4 regions of the Martinezella sp. CNPSo 3890 genome follow, and region 3 is predicted to be linked to each of the others. Evidence: predicted binding sites of a transcription regulator. Region 3 holds the regulator's gene; each other region holds the start of a gene.

Region 1 (4,661 bases), on a different contig from region 3:
AGACAGGTCGCGATGCGGCCGATGATCGTTTCATAATCGACGATCAATATCTCCTGTCCGGCCACAAGGTCGAACAGCAGCGGATCATCGATCACATGCTCATTTTCACAAAACCAGTAAGAGGAGATCGTCAGGTCGGGAAGGTAGCCGATCTGCGCCGGCAGGCTTCGTTGCTCGAACTGGAAACGTCCCGGCAGGCCAGCCGCTGACATCAGCTCCCTGGCGAGAGCGAGCTGATGTTCGGATATGTCCAGCCCGTAAACCTCGAGCTCGGGATTTCCGGCAAGATAGGCAAAGGCAAGGCTGAAGGCGCCTGAGCCGCAGCCGAGATCGCATACCCTTCTATATTTGTGGACCGTTGCTTCGAGGCTGGTAAGTACCTGCAGGCACTTCAGTGAATTTCGCATTCCGAACGCACGCGTGAAGGCATCGGCGGAACGACTATAGTCGAATATCTCGATCTGGCGCCTGCTTTCGACAGCATTGCGCAAGGCAATGGAATCGTTGCTGGGATGGTATAGATGATTACATCTGAGCAGGACTTCGGCAAATTCTTCGAAATGCCGCGTCTGTACGTCCGTGCCGGTCATGCAAGCCTGTCCTCGCCAAGGATATTGTCTTTGGCGTGATTGGAAAGGCTGCATGCGCCGAAAGCAAGCCCTCAAAACTTGCCCTTGATCCCGGGTGGGGCAGGGCCGCGCAACGACGACCATCGAACGCCGGCGCCATGTCAGCCTTGCGGCAGGGCGATCGGAAATCCTTCGAAGGTCTTGAGAGTATCGAGGACGATTGCCGTCTTCACATGCTGGACCGATTCATGCGGAAGCAGCACGTCGTTGACGAAACGGGAGAGATCGGTAAGCCCGCGGGTGGCGACCTTCAGGTGATAGTCCATTTCTCCTGTCAGCGCATAGGCTTCCAGCACCTCCGGCAGACCGTTGATGAGCTGCGAAAACCGGCGGGCATTATCCCTGTTGTGGGTGGCAAGCGTCACCGAGATGACGACGAGCATGTCCAGCCCCAGCTTCTGCCGGTTGAGATTGGCCTGGTAGCTGCGAATATAGCCTTCTGCCTCCAGCCTCGTGCGTCGCCTCGAGCATTGCGACGGCGAAAGCGCAATGCGCTCGCCGAGCTCGTTGTTCGTCAATCTGCCGTCTTTCTGAAGCTCCTCCAGCAGACGCAGATCCAATTTGTCGAGCTGTTCATCCATTGCGCAAAACTCTGAGAATCCTCACGAAGCGTGTGTAGTATTCGCTTATCTTATGAGGATGGCAAGTTTGACATCATGAATGTCGGCTTAGCTTGCATGGCGAAGGTTGCGCGGATCGTGTCGAATTGATCCGTAGGTTCGGCTGGCATTTTAGATGCGGCACACACAATCAATCTTACTTATCGATCGTCGTTTTGGAATTAGCGGTTGAGAAAGTTGACTCCATTTTACGTGATTGTCATCTGGCTTTTATAAGTGGGGAGCGGGAAGCAACCAAACGCAGGGGGTATAAATGCGTAAACTTCTTCTCGCCATGATGTCTGCGGCCTTGATGTCCGGCGCAGCCCATGCAGCGACAGTCTATCCGTTGGACCGGGCAACGGTACTCGCCGGCTCTCCGTTCGATTTCAAGGTGGAATTCAGCAAGGTCGTCAAGCCGGAAGACGTGAAGGTCACGGTCAACGGCGAAAGCTACGACGCGGTTTTCGGCAAGGCGGCTGATTTCGTCGCAGAAGAGAAGGGCGCTGAAGACAAGGTACTCGGATCGGCCCTGATCCTGCGCGGCATCAAGCTCGCAAAGCCCGGCCAGTACAAGGTTGAGGTTTCGGCCGGCGACGAGAAGAAGTCCGTCAACTGGGATGTCTATGGCACGTCGGCCACGCCGAAGGCGAAGAACATCATCTTCCTGCTCGGCGACGGCCTCTCTGTTGCACACCGAACCGGCGCCCGCATCATGTCCAAGGGCATGACCGAAGGAAAGGCCAATGGCCGTCTTGCCATGGACGATATCCCGCCGGTCGCCTTCATCGGCACCTCCTCGACCTCTGCGATTGCCACCGACAGCGCCAATACCATGTCGGCCTACATGACCGGCCACAAGTCGGCCGTCAACGCCCTCGGCGTCTACGCCGACCGTACGCCGGCAAGCCTGGACGACCCGAAGGTCGAAACGATCGGCGAGGCGTTGCGCCGCACCGGTAAGAAGTCGCTCGGCATCGTCACCACGGCCGAAGTCGAAGATGCGACGCCGGCAGCGCTCGTTTCCCATACCCGCAAGCGCGGCGACAAGGCGGAGATCGTCGGCATGATGTACGACGTCAAGCCGGATGTCCTGCTCGGCGGCGGCTCGGCCTATTTCCTGGCGAAGAGCGTTCCTGGCTCCAAGCGCAAGGACGACAAGGACTATATCGCGCTCTTTAAGGATGCCGGCTACGCGGTTGCCACCGACAAGAACGAACTGGCGACGGCTGCAGGCTCCAACCAGGACAAGCTGCTTGGTCTCTTCCACACCGGCAACCTTGACGTCACGCTCGATCGTGAATTCCTGAAGAAGGGCACCGTCGACAAGTTCCCGAACCAGCCGGGCTTGGTCGACATGACCAAGGTCGCGCTCGATAAGCTTGCCAAGAACCCGGAAGGCTTCTTCCTGGTGGTGGAAGGTGCCTCCATCGACAAGATGAGCCATCCGCTCGACTGGGATCGCGCTCTGGTCGAAACGATCGAGTTCGACAAGGCCGTTGCCGTCGCCCGCGAGTTTCAGGCCAAGAATCCGGATACGCTTGTTGTCGTCACCGGCGACCACACGCATGGCGTTTCGATCATCGGCACCGTCGATGACGAAAAGAAGGGCACCGAGATGCGCGAGAAGGTCGGCACCTATGCGGCTGCCGGCTTCCCGAACTATGAGGACAAGGATGGCGACGGCTATCCGGATCGCGTCGACGTTTCGCGTCGCTTGTTCATGGCCGCTAACAACGGTCCAGACCACTACGAGACCTTCCGCCCGAAGCTCGATGGTCCTTTCGTGCCGGCCGTTCAGAACGAGAAGAAGGAATACGTCGCCAATGAAGCCTACAAGGACGTGCCCGGTGCCGTCTTCGTGCAGGGCAACATTCCGCGGGACGAAGACAGCGGTGTCCACGCCGTCGATGATGTCGTGCTGCAGGCGGCTGGTCCCGGCGCCGAAGGCTTCCGTGGCTACATGGAACAGAGCGACGTCTACCGTGTGCTGGCCGATACTTTCGCGTTCGGCTCCGAAAAGATGTAAGTTGTTACAGATCGTATGACCATGACAGGCGGCTTCGAGGCCGCCTGTCTGTTCACCTTTCATGAGGATATGCGATGTCCGGGGACAGGATCGCCACCATCAATCGTCGGGGCTTCTTGGCCGCTGCCGCGATTTTGCCGGTCATGGGCATTGCGGCACGTGCGAATGCCGCCGAGACATTGGGCTTCGGCGAACTCTATAAGAGCTTCGGCCCACTCGGGCTCGAATTTTCCGACAAGGTGAAGCAGCTGAGCGGCAGGGAAGTCGCCATCAATGGCTTCATGGCGCCGCCATTGAAGGCCGAGGCCGCTTTCTTCGTGCTCACGGAAATCCCGATGTCGCTCTGCCCGTTCTGCTCTTCCGATGCCGATTGGCCCGACAACATCATGGTCGTCTATCTCTCTTCCAAGCAGACATTCGTGCAGTACAACGCGCCGATTACGGCGCGGGGCGTGCTGGAATTTGGCTCGTGGACCGATCCGGAAACCGGATTCATCAGCCAGCTGCGTCTCCGCGACGCATCGTTCAGGACCGTCTGAACACATGCTTGCGCTCGATATCTCCGGTCTTGAAATGCAGTTTCCCGGCCTGGCCGCGCCGGTTCTCGCCATCGACCGCTTCCATCTGCCGGCGGGCGGCAGGCTTGCGATCACCGGTGCTTCAGGCTCCGGCAAAAGCACGTTCGTCAACGCCATTACCGGCTTGGAAGATGTCGGTAATGGCAGCATATCCTGGAGCGGCACGGAGATCACACGCCTGTCGTCCGGCCGGCGCGATGCGTTCCGCGCCCGCAATATCGGCCTTATCATGCAGGATTTTCATCTCTTTCCCGGCCTGTCCGCCTTCGAGAATGTCGTGCTGCCGATCAAGCTGACGCGGCGCCTTACGGCCAAGGAGCGGGAACGCGCACTTTATCTGCTGTCTGTCACCGGTATCGCCCGACCGCAGCAGAAGATCGAAACCTTGTCACGCGGCGAGATGCAGCGTGTTGCCGTTGCCCGCGCACTGCTGTCGCGTCCCGGCGTCATCGTTGCCGACGAGCCGACCGCCAGCCTCGATCGTCAGGCGGGTAGTGATGTCGCGGAGCTTTTGCTGCAGCTTTCGGCCGAGGAGGGGACGACGCTTGTCGTCGTCACGCATGACGCTGCACTTGCCGAGCGCCTTGGCCGCCGCATCAATCTGGCAAACGGGCGCATCGAGGAAGACAGCCAGGAGGCTGCCGCGCAATGATCACCTTCATCCTTGCCGACCTCAGACGTTTCTGGAGCGGGGCGCTGGCCGTCGTGGTGCTGATCGCCCTGTCGGTCGCGCTGAGCGTGACGGTGACTCTGCAGGAGCGGGCTGTCCGGCTCGGCAGCGCGCGCGCCGCGGAAAAATTCGATTTGCTCGTGGGGGCTGCCGGCA
Region 2 (4,661 bases), 1.1 Mb from region 3:
GGCGGCAATCCATATCGGCATGCCGGCAAGAAAGCTGAGCACGGGAACGATGATCGCGGCAGCAAGCCCCGCCACGATCCAATTCCAGTCATTGCCGAACCAATTGCGCATTATCGTCCTAGAGCAATTCCAGCAAAAGTGCGAAGCGGTTTTGCGTCCGGAATTGCGTGAAAACAAAGAGATAGAGCATTTCTGTGACTCCGTTCAGAACAGAAATGCTCTAGTTATAGCCGCGCACCGCCCGGAATGCGCTGACCAGATCACCACGGCCGTCGAAGACGCGCGCCGAGGTCTCCTGCGCGAGGGCATCGAGCTGCCGCTTGTCGGCATCGCCGAAGGTGATGCCGAACACTGGCACATGCGGGCTTACCGATGCCCAGCGGCTCATGAAATAGCCATTCCCATCATCGGATTTTCCATCGGTCATGATGACGATCGCGGGCAGGTAGGATGACAGCTCTTGCGTCGACTTCATCCGGTCGAGCGCCTTGCTCGCACAGGCATACATATCAGTACCTCCACCCGCATGCTGCCGAGAAACCCTTTCGACCAACATCTTTTGCTGATCGGGCCTCCCGGTCGCCTCGATCGTGGTGCGAACATTGGCGTCAAAGGGAATGACGATGATGCGATCGGCTGGCGTCCATTGCGCCAGGACCTTGCCTGTTTCTTCCGGGTTGAACAGGAATTGCATGGCCGCCTGAAGCTGTTCTTCGCCCTTGCCCGCCATCGAGCCCGAAAAATCGAGGCAGAGAGCCGTCAGCGAAGGCTTGCGCAGCCCCACCTGATAAAGATCAAGCGCCTGGCGGATCATGGCAGGCTCCGGCATGCGGATGGCCGTCACGATCCGGGTCGGATCGAAATTCCATGTCAGGTCCGGCTTGGCGGCAATATCGGAGAGCGGGATGCGGCGACCCGTATCGGCAATGCGTTTCTGCACTGGCGCGGAACGCAAATAGCCGACGAGCTGGTTGAAGAAGGTCTCGACCTCCTGCCCTCGCCCGTGATCGATAAAGCCGATAGGCGAATCGGCGACGACGACGCCATCGGCGGGGTAGATGGCATAGAGTGGCTCCTTGCCCATGCCGGCAAGCTTGTCATTGGTTTCCTTCAGAATCGCTTCGTAATTCCACATGGCGTCGTAAAGCACACCCTTGCCGGCGGAGTCGGTATAGAGATCTGCAAGCCAGCCCGACGAGCCCGAAGAACGCTCCACACCGCCAAGCAGCGCGCGAACCGTGCTTTGGACATCCGGCTTGTCGAGATCGCCCGGCTCTATCACCGGTTTGTTGCCGAGCGCACTCGACAGCATGGCAAGATAGGCACTGGCGCCGGAATTGGATTGCGTGGCCGACGTCATGAGAAACTTCAGCGAACCGCTTTTCACTGCCGCCAGTATGTCCTTCATATAGACCGGCTTGCCGACCCAGCCGAGCGCCTCGGCCTTGGATTTGCGCACGCCGAGAATAACAGGCATCTGTGCGACCGATGTCAGCGACTTGACGCGACGCTTGGTGTCGAACATATCGACCCAGACGCTCGACGCCGGCCAGACGGCATCCTGTTCGACGCCCTGTTCGCTCTGGAGCGCCAGACCGATATCCAGCGTACCCTCATAGGTGAAGCTGCAAGTCGCCTTCTTCTCCTTGCAGAACTCTTCGACGATCGGCTGCAGGACGGTGTTTTCAGAGCCGGAAATGATCGAGAATTTCGAGACCTGCCCGCCGACATTGCAGCTGCTCAACAGGAGTGTGCCTGCCAGCGTCAGCGCGGTAGCAAAAGTGCGGGTTGCCATGGGTTCACCGCGCCTCGATCATCGCCTTCTTGAGCTCAATGGTCATTTTCTGCATTCGCTGCTCGGCCTCGGCCCGCTTGGCGCGGCCATCCTCCTGCACCTTCAGGACGCCACCGATCGTGTCGATCAGATCGCGGTTGGCGGCAGCAAGCGTGTCGATGTCGACGATACCGCGCTGCGATTGCTGTTCTATGGCAATCGCCTGGTCCTTCATCATTTTCGATGCCTGGCGGATCATGTCGTTGGTGGCGTCGGTGACGGTCTTCTGCAGTTCGAGCGCGGACTTCTGCTGGGTCAGGCCCAGCAGGATCACCATCTTCTGCTTCCAGGCCGGCACGGTCAGTGCCGACGTCGCCTGCAGGTTCTCGATCAGGGTTTCGTCACCGGCCTGAACGATACGGATCTGCGGCAATTGCTGAATGCCGAGCTGGCGTGCCTGCTGCAGGTAGAAGACCCGCTTTTCCAGGCGATCGAGGGCCTGTAGGCTATCCTGATAGACCTGCGCCTCCAGCATGCCGCCGCCAGGATTAGCCGAAGCCGCATCTGCGGAACTTTTCAGGCGCGGAAGTTCGGTCGCACGAAAACGCTCGGCGAAATCCTTGCCGGCCTGCACATAGGCATCAAGCTGCACGATGGACTGCTTTGTCTCTTCATGCAGATCGTCCAGAAGGGCGATGTCCCGGCGCAGAATATCCTTGTGACGGTCAAGCTCGAGCCCGATGCGATCGATCTGGCCGGCTACGTCTTCGAACTGCTCCTTGAAACGCTCCAGCTTCGCCCTGAACGAGGAAAACATCCGCGATAGGAAGCCCTCATCCTTCAACGAGGCAGGATCGAGCTTCTTCGACTTGACGATGATATCGGTCAGCAACTTGCCGACTTCGCCGAGATCGCGGGTGCGCACCTCGCGCAGGATACGATCGGAATAATCGGAAACGGCCTGCTGGGCACGGTCGCCATAGACGGAAATGCCGGCCCTGTCGGTCAGATCTATGCTGTCGCCGATGCGGGCGATTTCCGCCGGATCGGCCGCGACGACCGGCAGCGTGTTATTGGAACTCGTGGAGATACCGGTATTGCTCATAGGTCGTGCTTTCTCGCCCATAGACTCGGGAGCCGACCGCAAAAATTGCCAATCGCCCCAAGACGATGCCCCCGCGCGCCCCACTACAATTTCAGATCGAAGCAGAGGGAATCTGCACTTACTTCTGCGTGTCGATCATTTCACACAATAGTGAAACTTGGATCACAGTTTTATGACAGAGGTTTTGCACGTTGAACGAGAGTCTATTGGCACGCCTTCGTACCGAGAACTTCAAGCTTGGTGAGCTTGCCGGTCAGCACGAAGTCACCATAATCCATGGTGAGGTCGCGCGTGATGCCGTTCTCGTAGAGTTTAAAGGACATCCGGTAGACGGGCATGGCGTCGCCGGTGGACTTTTCGTTGAAATAAGCCACGGTCACCGGCCAAAAAGGCGTCTTGGAGAAGGCGCCAGCCTTGTCGGCATCGGGATCATCGGTCGCCGGCGTCTGTTCCTTGCCGACGACGGTGGTGGCGATCAGCGGCTTGTCCCCATCGTCGGAACCGTCGAAAACCTGCGCCTCGAAAAAGTTCTTGCCGAGCTTCGCATTGTGGATGATGTCGAGCATGTGTTCCGTCGGGAAGCGGCTCTCGATGATCTGGACCTGCTTGTTCTGCGGCTGGGTGAGGTCGACCTTGATGCCCTTCTGGTCGTCGCTTGCGGCGCCGCGCACATCCTTGTCGAGCTGGCTGTCGGTATAGGACTTGGTCTCGAAGCGGAACAGTCGCTTGCCGAGATCCTCGAAGGTCGTCGTCTGCTGGTCGCTGACGCGCGTTGAGTCCCCCGTATCGATCTTCGTCACGAAGCGGAAATTGGTGGTGAATCCGGTGCAATCGGAGCCTTCGAACTCATAGACCATGCGGCCGACCATGCCGGAGATGCCGGAGCGATCGGAGGCATCCTTCAGTTCGAGATCATAGACGGCGCGATGCGCGATCAGCCCGCTCGGACCGGCAGCATGGGCTGCCGAGGTTCCCAGTGACAGAATGCTCAGGCCCGAAACGACGGTAGCAGCAAGACTCGAGCGGAACATTCATTATCTCCTGTTGGACTCGCACGCGATGTTATAAGAACGCTTTCGGCTGAACGAGGCTGCCGATCCTAAGTGACCGAATTTAGTCTTGATGCCGGATTTTTGAAGTTTTTACAACAAAACGGGAGATGAATAATGTCCGACGCTATCGAGGGCCGCCTGAAGGAACTCGGCATCGTTCTGCCGCAAGCTGCAGCACCGGCCGCCAACTACGTTCCCTATGTCATCAGCGGCAATCTTCTCTACCTGTCGGGCCAGCTGCCGATGGAAAACGGCAAGATCGGCGTCACGGGTCATCTCGGCAAGGATGTCGATGTTGCCGGCGGGCAGCGGGCGGCCGAGCTTTGTGCCATCAATATTCTCGCCCAGGCGAAAGCTGCCCTCGGCGGCGATCTCGGCCGGATCAAGCGGCTGATCAAGCTCAACGGCTTCGTCGCCTCGACGCCCGATTTCGTCGAACAACACCTTGTGATCAACGGCGCGTCCAATCTTCTGGCAAACGTGCTTGGCGAAGCCGGCAAGCATGCCCGCGCCGCCGTCGGCATGGCCGCCCTGCCGCTCAATGCCGCCGTTGAAATCGATGCTATTCTGGAAATTGCATAATGAGCAAGCTTGCCTGGTTGACCGAGCGTCCGGTCGCTCACCGCGGCTATCATGACATGAACAAGGAAGTCTGGGAAAATACACTCTCCGCCTTCAGCCGTGCCATCGAGGCGGGCTTTGCCATCGAATGCGACCTACACTACGCCTC
Region 3 (4,661 bases):
CTGCCAGCGAAAGAGCCTTGGCCAAGAAGATGACCACGATCCCCTACAAGATGATCGGCCAGGACGTTTCTGTGTTCTACGGCGACAAGCGAGCGCTCTTCGACGTCAATCTGAAGATCCGCGCCAATACGGTGACGGCTCTGATCGGCCCATCCGGCTGCGGCAAGTCCACCTTCCTGCGCTGCCTCAACCGCATGAACGATACCATCGAGACCTGCCGCGTCACCGGCAAGATCACGCTCGACGATCAGGATGTCTACGACGACAGCATCGATGTCGTGGAATTGCGCGCCCGCGTCGGCATGGTCTTCCAGAAGCCCAACCCGTTTCCGAAGTCGATCTACGAGAACGTCGCCTACGGCCCGCGCATCCATGGCCTGCATCGCTCAAAGGCCGATCTCGAGCATATCGTCGAAACCAGTCTGCAGAAGGCCGGTCTATGGGGTGAGGTGAAGGATCGGCTCCATGACGCCGGCACGAGCCTGTCGGGCGGCCAGCAGCAGCGCCTCTGCATCGCGCGCGCCGTCGCGGTCAGCCCCGAGGTGATCCTGATGGACGAGCCGTGCTCGGCGCTCGATCCGATCGCAACCGCCAAGGTCGAGGATCTCATCCACGAGCTTCGGGAGAATTTCACCATCGTCATCGTGACGCATTCCATGCAGCAGGCCGCCCGCGTCTCGCAGCGTACCGCAATGTTCCATCTCGGCCACCTGGTCGAGGAGAACGACACCGATAAGATGTTCACCAATCCCGACGATTTCCGCACGCAGGATTACATCATGGGCCGTTTTGGTTGATGATGGCAGGCGCGCGGCTCCTTTCACACAGTTCACTTGAGGATAGAAAAATGGTCTCCACTCACATTCTCTCTGCCTATGACGAAGACCTGAAGTTTCTGACGCGCCGCATTGCCGAAATGGGCGGCCTGGCCGAGCAGATGGTTAGCGACAGCGTACGCGCTCTCGTCAACAGCGACGCGGCCCTGGCCCAGAAGGTCATCTCCGACGACGTCGTTCTCGACCATGCCGAGCGCGAAGTTGGTGACAAGGCGATCGTCACCATCGCTCGTCGTCAGCCGATGGCAGCGGACCTGCGCGAAATCATGGGCTCGATCCGCATCGCCTCCGATCTGGAGCGCGTCGGTGATCTCGGCAAGAATACCGCAAAGCGCGTCATCGCCGTTCAGGGCACGGGCGTGCCGCGTCGTCTCGCTCGTGGCATCGAACACCTCTCCGAACTGGCACTGAGCCAGCTCAAGGAAGTTCTTGATGTCTACGCCACCCGCTCGCCGGACAAGGCCGTGTCGATCCGCGAACGCGACGAGGAAATCGACGCCATGTACACCTCGCTCTTCCGCGAGATGCTGACCTACATGATGGAAGATCCGCGCAACATCACCACCTGCACGCATCTTCTCTTCTGCGCCAAGAACATCGAGCGCATCGGCGACCATGCCACCAACATCGCCGAGACGATCTATTACATGGCGACCGGTGCTCAGCCGGAAGGCGAGCGCCCGAAGGACGATACCGCCAACACCGTCGGCGCAGTGACGGAATAATCTGGAAGCGAAGAAAGGAGACCATAGGCGCATGGTTCCGAGAGTTGCTGTTGTAGAAGACGAGGAAGCGCTTAGCGTTCTGCTGCGCTACAATCTTGAGGCCGAAGGCTTCGAGGTCGACACCATCCTCAGAGGCGATGAGGCCGAGCTGCGTCTCCAGGAGCGCATCCCCGATCTCCTGATCCTCGACTGGATGCTCCCCGGCGTGTCCGGCATCGAGCTCTGCCGCCGGCTGCGTATGCGGCCGGAGACGGAGCGCCTGCCGATCATCATGCTGACGGCCCGCGGCGAGGAAAGCGAGCGCGTGCGCGGACTTTCGACCGGCGCGGACGATTACGTCGTCAAGCCGTTCTCGACGCCGGAGCTGATGGCCCGCGTCAAGGCGATGCTGCGGCGCGCCCGCCCGGAGGTTCTCTCCACGGTGCTGCGTTGCGGCGATATCGAGCTGGACCGCGAAACCCATCGCGTCCACCGCAAGAGCCGCGAAGTCCGGCTGGGGCCGACAGAATTCCGCCTGCTGGAGTTCCTGATGTCTTCGCCAGGCCGCGTCTTCTCGCGTTCGCAGCTGCTCGATGGCGTATGGGGGCACGATATCTACGTCGATGAACGCACTGTCGACGTCCATGTCGGCCGTCTGCGCAAGGCGCTCAATTTCTCCAATATGCAGGATGTCATCCGCACCGTTCGCGGCGCGGGCTATTCCATGGAAGCCTGAGCGGCTTGCCGCTCGGGTGTTACTAAATAGCGGCGGAAATAGAAAAACGGGCCTCGAGGGGCCCGTTTCTCTTTGTCTTGCGGTAACTTTCAGCCGTTGTTGCGGCGGCGGTCATGCACTGGCTGGTAGGCCATGCGCTGATGATAGGTGCAGTAGGGCGACGAATCCGGGCTGTCATTGCCGCAGAAGTGGAAGTCGTCCTTCAGCGGGTCCCCGACCGGCCATTTGCAGGTGCGTTCCGTCAGCTCCGTCAGGCCGAGGCGGCGGGAGATCGGAACGACGACGTTCGATGCCGGGCGATACTGAATTTCATTGACGGAATCGATCTCGATCTCTTCCTTCAGCATGGTTGCGCCCTGCTGGCGGGCGACCACGGTGCGGGTAGCGACGCGCGAGCCGTAGGTCGTTGCGCGAGGAGCCGCGGCACTGCGCTTTGGCGTGCGCGTCGCGGTTGCCGTGCCGCCGGCCTTCGCTCGGCCAGGAAGGTTCAGGCGGTGCACCTTGCCGATAACGGCATTACGGCTCACGCCACCGAGCTGCGCAGCGATCTGGCTGGCGCTCAACCCTTCGGACCATAGCTTTTTCAGCTTCTCGACGCGTTCGTCTGTCCAATTCATGCCCTGTCTCCGCTGTCGCGTTTCCGATGGCAGAATCCCTCACCATTGCCTCGCATGGGAACGAGGCGCGAAACGCTCTAAAATTGTGGTGACTAGTTCCGCCGCATGCAGTCTAGCAATTGCTTTTTAACCTAGTGTGAGGCTGACTCCGTGACAAGAGTCGCGGGAATCTTGAGGAATCGATTTCGAGGTTTTCCCCAACTTGCTGTCCGGGCGTGGCATTTCTGCCATAGGCGCCGCCCAACCCATCTCTTTTGCCGGCAAGCGCTTTCTCGCAACTGCTAAAACGCCAGTTTTGTTGACATCGCGGTGCAAAACATCAATAGTGCCCAGGCCGCCGCAAGGCGGCATTTTTGATTTTTTCGGACCCGTTTCATCAAATCGAAGCGATCGGTCCTTAAAGTTGTGATCAGGAGATATGGCCATGGCCGAGACCACGCCGCTTTATGACACCTATATGCGCGCTCCGTTACGGTTCGAGCGAGGCGAGGGCGTCTGGCTGGTCACCGAAAATGGCGAGCGCTACCTCGATTTCGCAGCCGGCGTCGCGGTCAACTCGCTCGGTCACGCCCATCCTCATCTCGTCGCCGAATTGAAGGCCCAGGCCGACAAGGTCTGGCACCTGTCGAACCTCTACGAGGTGCCAGGTCAGGAGAAGCTGTCGAAGCGGCTGACGGAAGCGACCTTCGCCGACAAGGTATTCTTCACCAATTCGGGCGCCGAGGCGCTGGAATGCGCCATCAAGACGGCGCGGCGCTATCAATTCGCCAAGGGGCATCCCGAAAAGTTCCACATCATCACCTTCGAGGGCGCCTTCCACGGCCGCACCATCGCGACCATCGCCGCAGGCGGCCAGGAGAAGTATATCGAGGGCTTCGGACCCAAGGCACCGGGTTTCGATCAGGTACAATTCGGCGATCTCGATGCCGTGCGCGCCGCCATCACGGATGCGACGGCCGGAATCCTGATCGAGCCGGTCCAGGGCGAGGGCGGCATCCGTCCGGCCACCAACGAATTCCTGCGCGGGCTGCGTGAGATCTGCGACGAACATGGCCTGCTGCTGATCCTCGACGAAGTACAGTGTGGCGTCGGCCGCACTGGCAAGCTCTTCGCCTATGAATGGGCCGGCATCAAGCCTGATATCATGGCTGTCGCCAAGGGCATCGGCGGCGGTTTCCCGCTCGGTGCATGCCTTGCGACGGCAGAAGCCGCCTCAGGCATGAAGGCGGGCACGCACGGCTCGACCTATGGCGGCAATCCGCTTGCTATGGCGGTCGGAAATGCCGTTCTCGATATCGTGCTTGCCGAAGGCTTCCTGCAGCATGTGCGCGATGTCTCGCTGGTCTTCCGCCAGGGGCTCGCCTCGCTCAAGGATCGTTTTCCTGACATCATCGAGGACGTTCGCGGCGAAGGTCTGATGCTCGGCATCAAGGCGGCCATTCCGCAGGCAGAGCTGCTGCAGGCTATCCGTGCCGAGCATCTGCTCGGCGTGCCGGCCGGCGATAACGTCATCCGCCTTCTGCCGCCGCTGGTCGTCACCGCCGAAGAAGCACGCGAAGGTCTTGCCCGCCTGGAGCGTGCCGCCGAGCGTGCGCGCGCTGCCCGCACCAAGAAATCGGCTTGAGTTCAACGCCCGCTGACGGGGCGTTCCTGCCCCACGCGGGCGTTATTGTTTTTTCTGGAGCACAGGTAAGGACATGGCTTCTCCGAAACACTTTCTCGACCTCTCTGCCGTTCCGGCGGCCGATCTGCGCAGCATCATCGATGA
Region 4 (4,661 bases), on a different contig from region 3:
AATTGACCCAACTTCCGTTCTCGGCAAGGCTGCCTCAAAATAAGGGGAGCGATGATGAGCCACGAACACACGGGAGCCTGCCTCTGCGGTAGTGTAAGTTTCAGGACGCACGGAAAACTGCGCGAAGTGGTCGCCTGCCATTGTTCGCAGTGCCGCAAACAGACCGGGCTCTATTATGCCGCGACCAATGTCGCACGCGAAAATCTTGTCATCGAGGGAGAAGAGGCGATCACCTGGTATCGTGCCAGCACATTCGCTCACCGCGGCTTTTGCAGGATCTGCGGCTCGGCTCTGTTTTGGGTGGCCGATGGCGCCGATGAAATATCGATCATGGCCGGTCTGTTCGATCAGCCGAGCGGCCTTGAGATGGGCTATCATATCTATTGCGCCGACAAGGGCGATTATTACGAGATCAGCGACGGACTGCCGCAATATCGGCAGGGGCGACCGGGGCTGTTGACGGCGGGCCCCTCCGATTGACCTTTAGATGGTGCCTTTTTCGGCAACGAGCTTGCTCAGTTTGGCGAGTTCTTCACGCACCACCGCAAGCTCGGTCAACACCTGCATATCGATCTTCTGATGCAGGGACAGCACTTCCAGCTCGGACTTGAGATTGACTTCATAATCCTTGGCCGCCTCGAAACGATCCCGCTCGGCCTGCCGGTTCTGTGACATCATGATGATCGGCGCCTGAATCGCGGCGAGCATGGAGAGAACGAGATTCAGGAAGATGAAGGGGTAGGGGTCGAAGGCGTTCGTGGTGAGGAGGATCGTGTTGATGACGCACCAGAAGGCCAGAAACAGCAGGAAGGCGATAATGAAGGACCATGAGCCGCCGACACGGGCGATGCTGTCTGCGAGACGCTGCCCCCGGGGAGGATTCCGCCGAGATGGCGGCGTTGATATCGGTGGAGATGATTTTCCGCTCGTGCGCCTTTTTAAGAACGCGCTTTTCGATATCGCCGAGCTGATCGGCTGTCTTGTCAAAATGCAGATGAACGAAGTTGGGAAGATTATGCATTGGGAGGGCTCCAAGGTCCTTGTGGCATTGAATGCAACTATTCGACCAATAGGGAAAAATGCAACGAGGGAAGGGTTTCAAACTCGATTGCGCATGGAGCTGCTGCGCGTACTGTTATCGCAAAAAAACACCCGCACTAACTCATGTTTATAATGGGCTAGCTGTCTTCCTGGCCCATTAGCTCCGCATGAGACGGGAAGAAGCGCTCCAAACCATATTGGTGGCCGAACATCATGTCGTGCTGCAGATAGCGATAGTCGCGCACGGTCGGGTCAAGCTCCGGCTCCTTGCGGCCCCAATCGGGGAAGGTCTGGCTGTCGCGGGTTGCCAGCTGATAGCGGTCGACGATGTTGTATTTCTTCTGCACGCGGCCGAGAAAGCCCGTATAGAAAGGATGCTCATAGCCTGCCGTTTTCAGCAGGTGATAAGGCAGCTGCGAGGGGCTGATGGTACCGATGTCCTTGCGAACGCCCTTCTTGCTCGACCAGACGACGAGCGGCGTTTCGTGCTCCTTCTTCATGACGTCGAGCGGCGCCTTGCGGGTTGCCACCTGCTGCGGCATGTAGCCGGTGTTCGGATAGACGCTGCCGAGCGGCGGCAGATGATCGCCCCAGAGGACGATAATGGTTTCCCGGTCGCGCTTTTCGGCCCAATCCATCAGCATCTTCAGGCTGTCATCGGCTTCGCGAACGCCCTGTGCATAGGTAGCGAGCGCCGCACGGTCATCGTCGTTCAAATTGCCCGCGATATCGACGGTATTCTCAGAATAGCGGTCGGCTTCGTAAGGCCCATGTCCCTGAAGAGTGACCGCGAAGAAGAAGAAGGGACGCTCGGCGGCGTCTCCTTCGCTCATGATTTCCTTCATAAGGGAGTCGTCGGCTGCGAACATGCCGCGTTTATCCATGGGCGGCAAAGTCTCCTGGGTATGAAATTCTTCGAAGCCGAAAGCCCTGTAGACCTCGTTACGGTTCCAGAACCAGCCGCTGAAGGGATGCAGTGCGCGCGCCGTATAGCCTTCGCCGCGGAAGAAAGTGGCAAGCGACGGCAGCGGGCGGCGCACATATTGCTGATAGGGAATGCTGCCATAAGGGAGAAAGGCGTTGGAAAAGCCCGTCAGTGCCTCGAACTCGACATTGGCGGTCATGCCGCCGAATTCCGGCGAGAAGACATTGCCCGATTGTCTGGCGCGGATCGTCGGCATCGGATCCGGTGTGAAGGCGATGCTGGAAAGCCGCGTCGGATCCCAGAGGGATTCGCTCATCAGCATGATAATGTCGGGCTTTTGGCGCGGACCGGAGAGATCGCCATAATTTCTTGCGGGCATGGCGTCGATGGCGCCAGGGCCGTATCCGGCCGGTGACTTGATGTCGGCCATGGGCAGGTTCAGCGCGAAGGCGACGATGAAGCCGTTGTGGTTGTAATTTTCCGTCTGGTCCCAGACGATCGGTATGATCCCCAGCTTCTCGCGAACATAGGAATATTGTGTGGGGTCCATCTGTGAGGCGAAAAGTGCTGCCAGCGGCAGGCAGATCGAAAGCCGGGCAAGGCGCTCGTTTCGCGAAAGCGCGACCGTGTGGCTCCGGATATAGCGCCAGAACAGGATCATGGCGCCGGTGCCGGCGATAATGCCGATTGCCAGGGCAATCGCCGTCCAAGGGCGATCACGTACCATGACCGGCATCAGCTCCATGATCTGCCGCCCAAACAGGAAGTCCGAAGGGTAGAGCGGATCGGAGAGAAAATTCTGCTTCTGGCCGGAAATGAAAGCCGGTATGAGCAGCACCGGAGCAACGATCAAAGCGGATAGATGCGCGCGACCGATCAAGGCATCCAGCGTCAGCATGGTCAGCATGACAACGCCGATGGTGGCAAGGCCCGGACGGGACGGGGAAAGGAGATAGGTCCAACCGGAGGCGAATTCGCCGCGTGCAACCCATTCGACCGTCACAACGATGGACAGGGAGAAAAGGAGGGTCAGCGTGAGGCTCAGAAGCAGGCGCAGAGCGGCAGACTTCTGTTTTGCCGCGCCGATCTTCTGGAAAAGGGCAAGCTTGCCCGCCAAGGCGGACTCGATGACCGATGCGACCAATGCTTTCTCCAAAAGCTACAAAATATTCATATAAGTGTCACGCTTCTGTCATGAATTCTTCATGAACCGCAAGGCTGGCCTGGTATTTTTTGGGGCAAAAATACCTCCTCTGCGCGTAGTGCGATCTTTGATGCGTGTGCGGGAAGGAAGGCGGTTGCGGAAGAAAGATGGCATCGCTAAATGTATGCCATGACAGAGCAAAGCCAGATTACCCACACCATCCGCATCGCCGTTGCGCAGCTCAATCCAACGGTCGGCGACGTCTCCGGCAATCTCGCCAAGGCGCGTGAGGCCCGGGCCGAAGCGGCGCGCGAAGGCGCGCAGATCGTCCTGCTGACGGAGTTGTTCATTTCCGGCTATCCGCCGGAAGATCTCGTGCTGAAGCCGGCATTCATCCGCGCCTGCTGGAAAGCGGTCGAGGCTCTGGCTGCCGATACGGCCGATGGCGGCCCTGGTGTGATCATCGGCTTTCCCCGGCAGGACGAGACGGGCCGCTACAATTCGATTGCCGTGCTCGATGGCGGCAAGGTGATTGCGGTCCGTGACAAGGTAGACCTACCGAACTACGGCGAGTTCGACGAGAAGCGCGTGTTCGATCAGGGCGCCATGCCCGGTCCGGTCAATTTCCGCGGCGTGCGACTGGGTATCCCGATCTGCGAGGACATCTGGGGTGAGCTCGGCGTCTGCGAGACGCTGGCTGAGAGCGGTGCGGAAATCCTTCTGTCGCCGAACGGTTCGCCCTATTATCGCGGCAAGGTCGACGTGCGCCATCAGGTCGTGCTGAAGCAGGTCATCGAGACAGGGCTGCCGATGATCTATGCCGCCCAGCTCGGCGGCCAGGACGAACTGGTTTTCGATGGCGCCAGCTTCGGTTTCAATGCAGACAAGACCCTGGCCTTCCAGATGAGCCAGTTCGAGACCGCGCTTGCAGTGACGACCTGGAAGAAGAACGGCGACGGCTGGCACTGCGCTGAAGGTCCGATGGCTCACATTCCGGAAGGCGAGGAGGCAGATTATCGCGCCTGCCTGCTGGGCTTCCGCGACTATGTCAACAAGAACGGCTTCAAGTCGGTCGTGCTTGGCCTCTCCGGCGGCATCGACTCGGCGATCTGCGCAGCGATTGCGGTCGACGCGCTCGGCGAAGAGCGCGTGCGCACCGTCATGTTGCCATATCGCTATACGTCGCAGGATTCGTTGAAGGATGCGGCCGATTGCGCCAAGGCGCTCGGCTGCCGTTATGACATCGTGCCGATCGAGGATCCGGTGACGGGCTTCAGCTCGGCCCTGTCGGATCTCTTCGAAGGGACCGAGAGCGGCATCACCGAGGAAAACCTGCAGAGCCGCGCCCGTGGCACCATCCTGATGGCGATCTCCAACAAGTTCGGTTCGATGGTGGTGACGACGGGCAACAAGTCGGAAATGTCTGTCGGATACGCCACGCTTTATGGCGACATGAACGGCGGCTTCAACCCGATCAAGGATCTCTACAAGATGCAGGTCTATGCGCTGTCGCGCTGGCGCAACCTGCACGTGCCGCCGGGCGCGCTCGGC

The links. The regulator PhoB, encoded in region 3, activates phosphate uptake and scavenging genes when phosphate is short. The targets are predictions, from matches to a motif close to TGTCATNNANCTGTCAT.
Region 1: a site for PhoB is predicted at 1,447-1,463, ahead of AC13RC_RS20250 (alkaline phosphatase). Genes of this name have one in related genera too.
Region 2: a site for PhoB is predicted at 3,041-3,057, ahead of AC13RC_RS05580 (toxic anion resistance protein). Genes of this name have one in related genera too.
Region 4: a site for PhoB is predicted at 3,146-3,162, ahead of AC13RC_RS10560 (LTA synthase family protein). Genes of this name have one in related genera too.

What each region holds. Positions count from the first base shown of each region.
Region 1 is NZ_JBXSOR010000008.1:257,734-262,394, forward strand. Features, by position in the region: gene AC13RC_RS20240 (SAM-dependent methyltransferase) at 1-590, opposite strand, end outside; gene AC13RC_RS20245 (Lrp/AsnC family transcriptional regulator) at 731-1,210, opposite strand; gene AC13RC_RS20250 (alkaline phosphatase) at 1,503-3,257, shown strand; gene AC13RC_RS20255 (hypothetical protein) at 3,332-3,796, shown strand; gene AC13RC_RS20260 (ABC transporter ATP-binding protein) at 3,801-4,487, shown strand; gene AC13RC_RS20265 (ABC transporter permease) at 4,484-4,661, shown strand, end outside.
Region 2 is NZ_JBXSOR010000001.1:1,127,359-1,132,019, reverse strand. Features, by position in the region: gene AC13RC_RS05590 (5-bromo-4-chloroindolyl phosphate hydrolysis family protein) at 1-111, opposite strand, end outside; gene AC13RC_RS05585 (substrate-binding domain-containing protein) at 221-1,795, opposite strand; gene AC13RC_RS05580 (toxic anion resistance protein) at 1,800-2,879, opposite strand; gene AC13RC_RS05575 (cell envelope integrity EipB family protein) at 3,083-3,910, opposite strand; gene AC13RC_RS05570 (RidA family protein) at 4,046-4,513, shown strand; gene AC13RC_RS05565 (glycerophosphodiester phosphodiesterase) at 4,513-4,661, shown strand, end outside.
Region 3 is NZ_JBXSOR010000001.1:24,812-29,472, forward strand. Features, by position in the region: gene pstB (phosphate ABC transporter ATP-binding protein PstB) at 1-797, shown strand, start outside; gene phoU (phosphate signaling complex protein PhoU) at 848-1,561, shown strand; gene phoB (phosphate regulon transcriptional regulator PhoB) at 1,593-2,276, shown strand; gene AC13RC_RS00150 (GcrA family cell cycle regulator) at 2,366-2,893, opposite strand; gene AC13RC_RS00155 (aspartate aminotransferase family protein) at 3,318-4,517, shown strand; gene argF (ornithine carbamoyltransferase) at 4,591-4,661, shown strand, end outside.
Region 4 is NZ_JBXSOR010000003.1:133,746-138,406, reverse strand. Features, by position in the region: gene AC13RC_RS10570 (GFA family protein) at 55-480, shown strand; partial or broken gene AC13RC_RS10565 (DUF1003 domain-containing protein) at 484-1,021, opposite strand; gene AC13RC_RS10560 (LTA synthase family protein) at 1,179-3,053, opposite strand; gene AC13RC_RS10555 (NAD+ synthase) at 3,300-4,661, shown strand, end outside.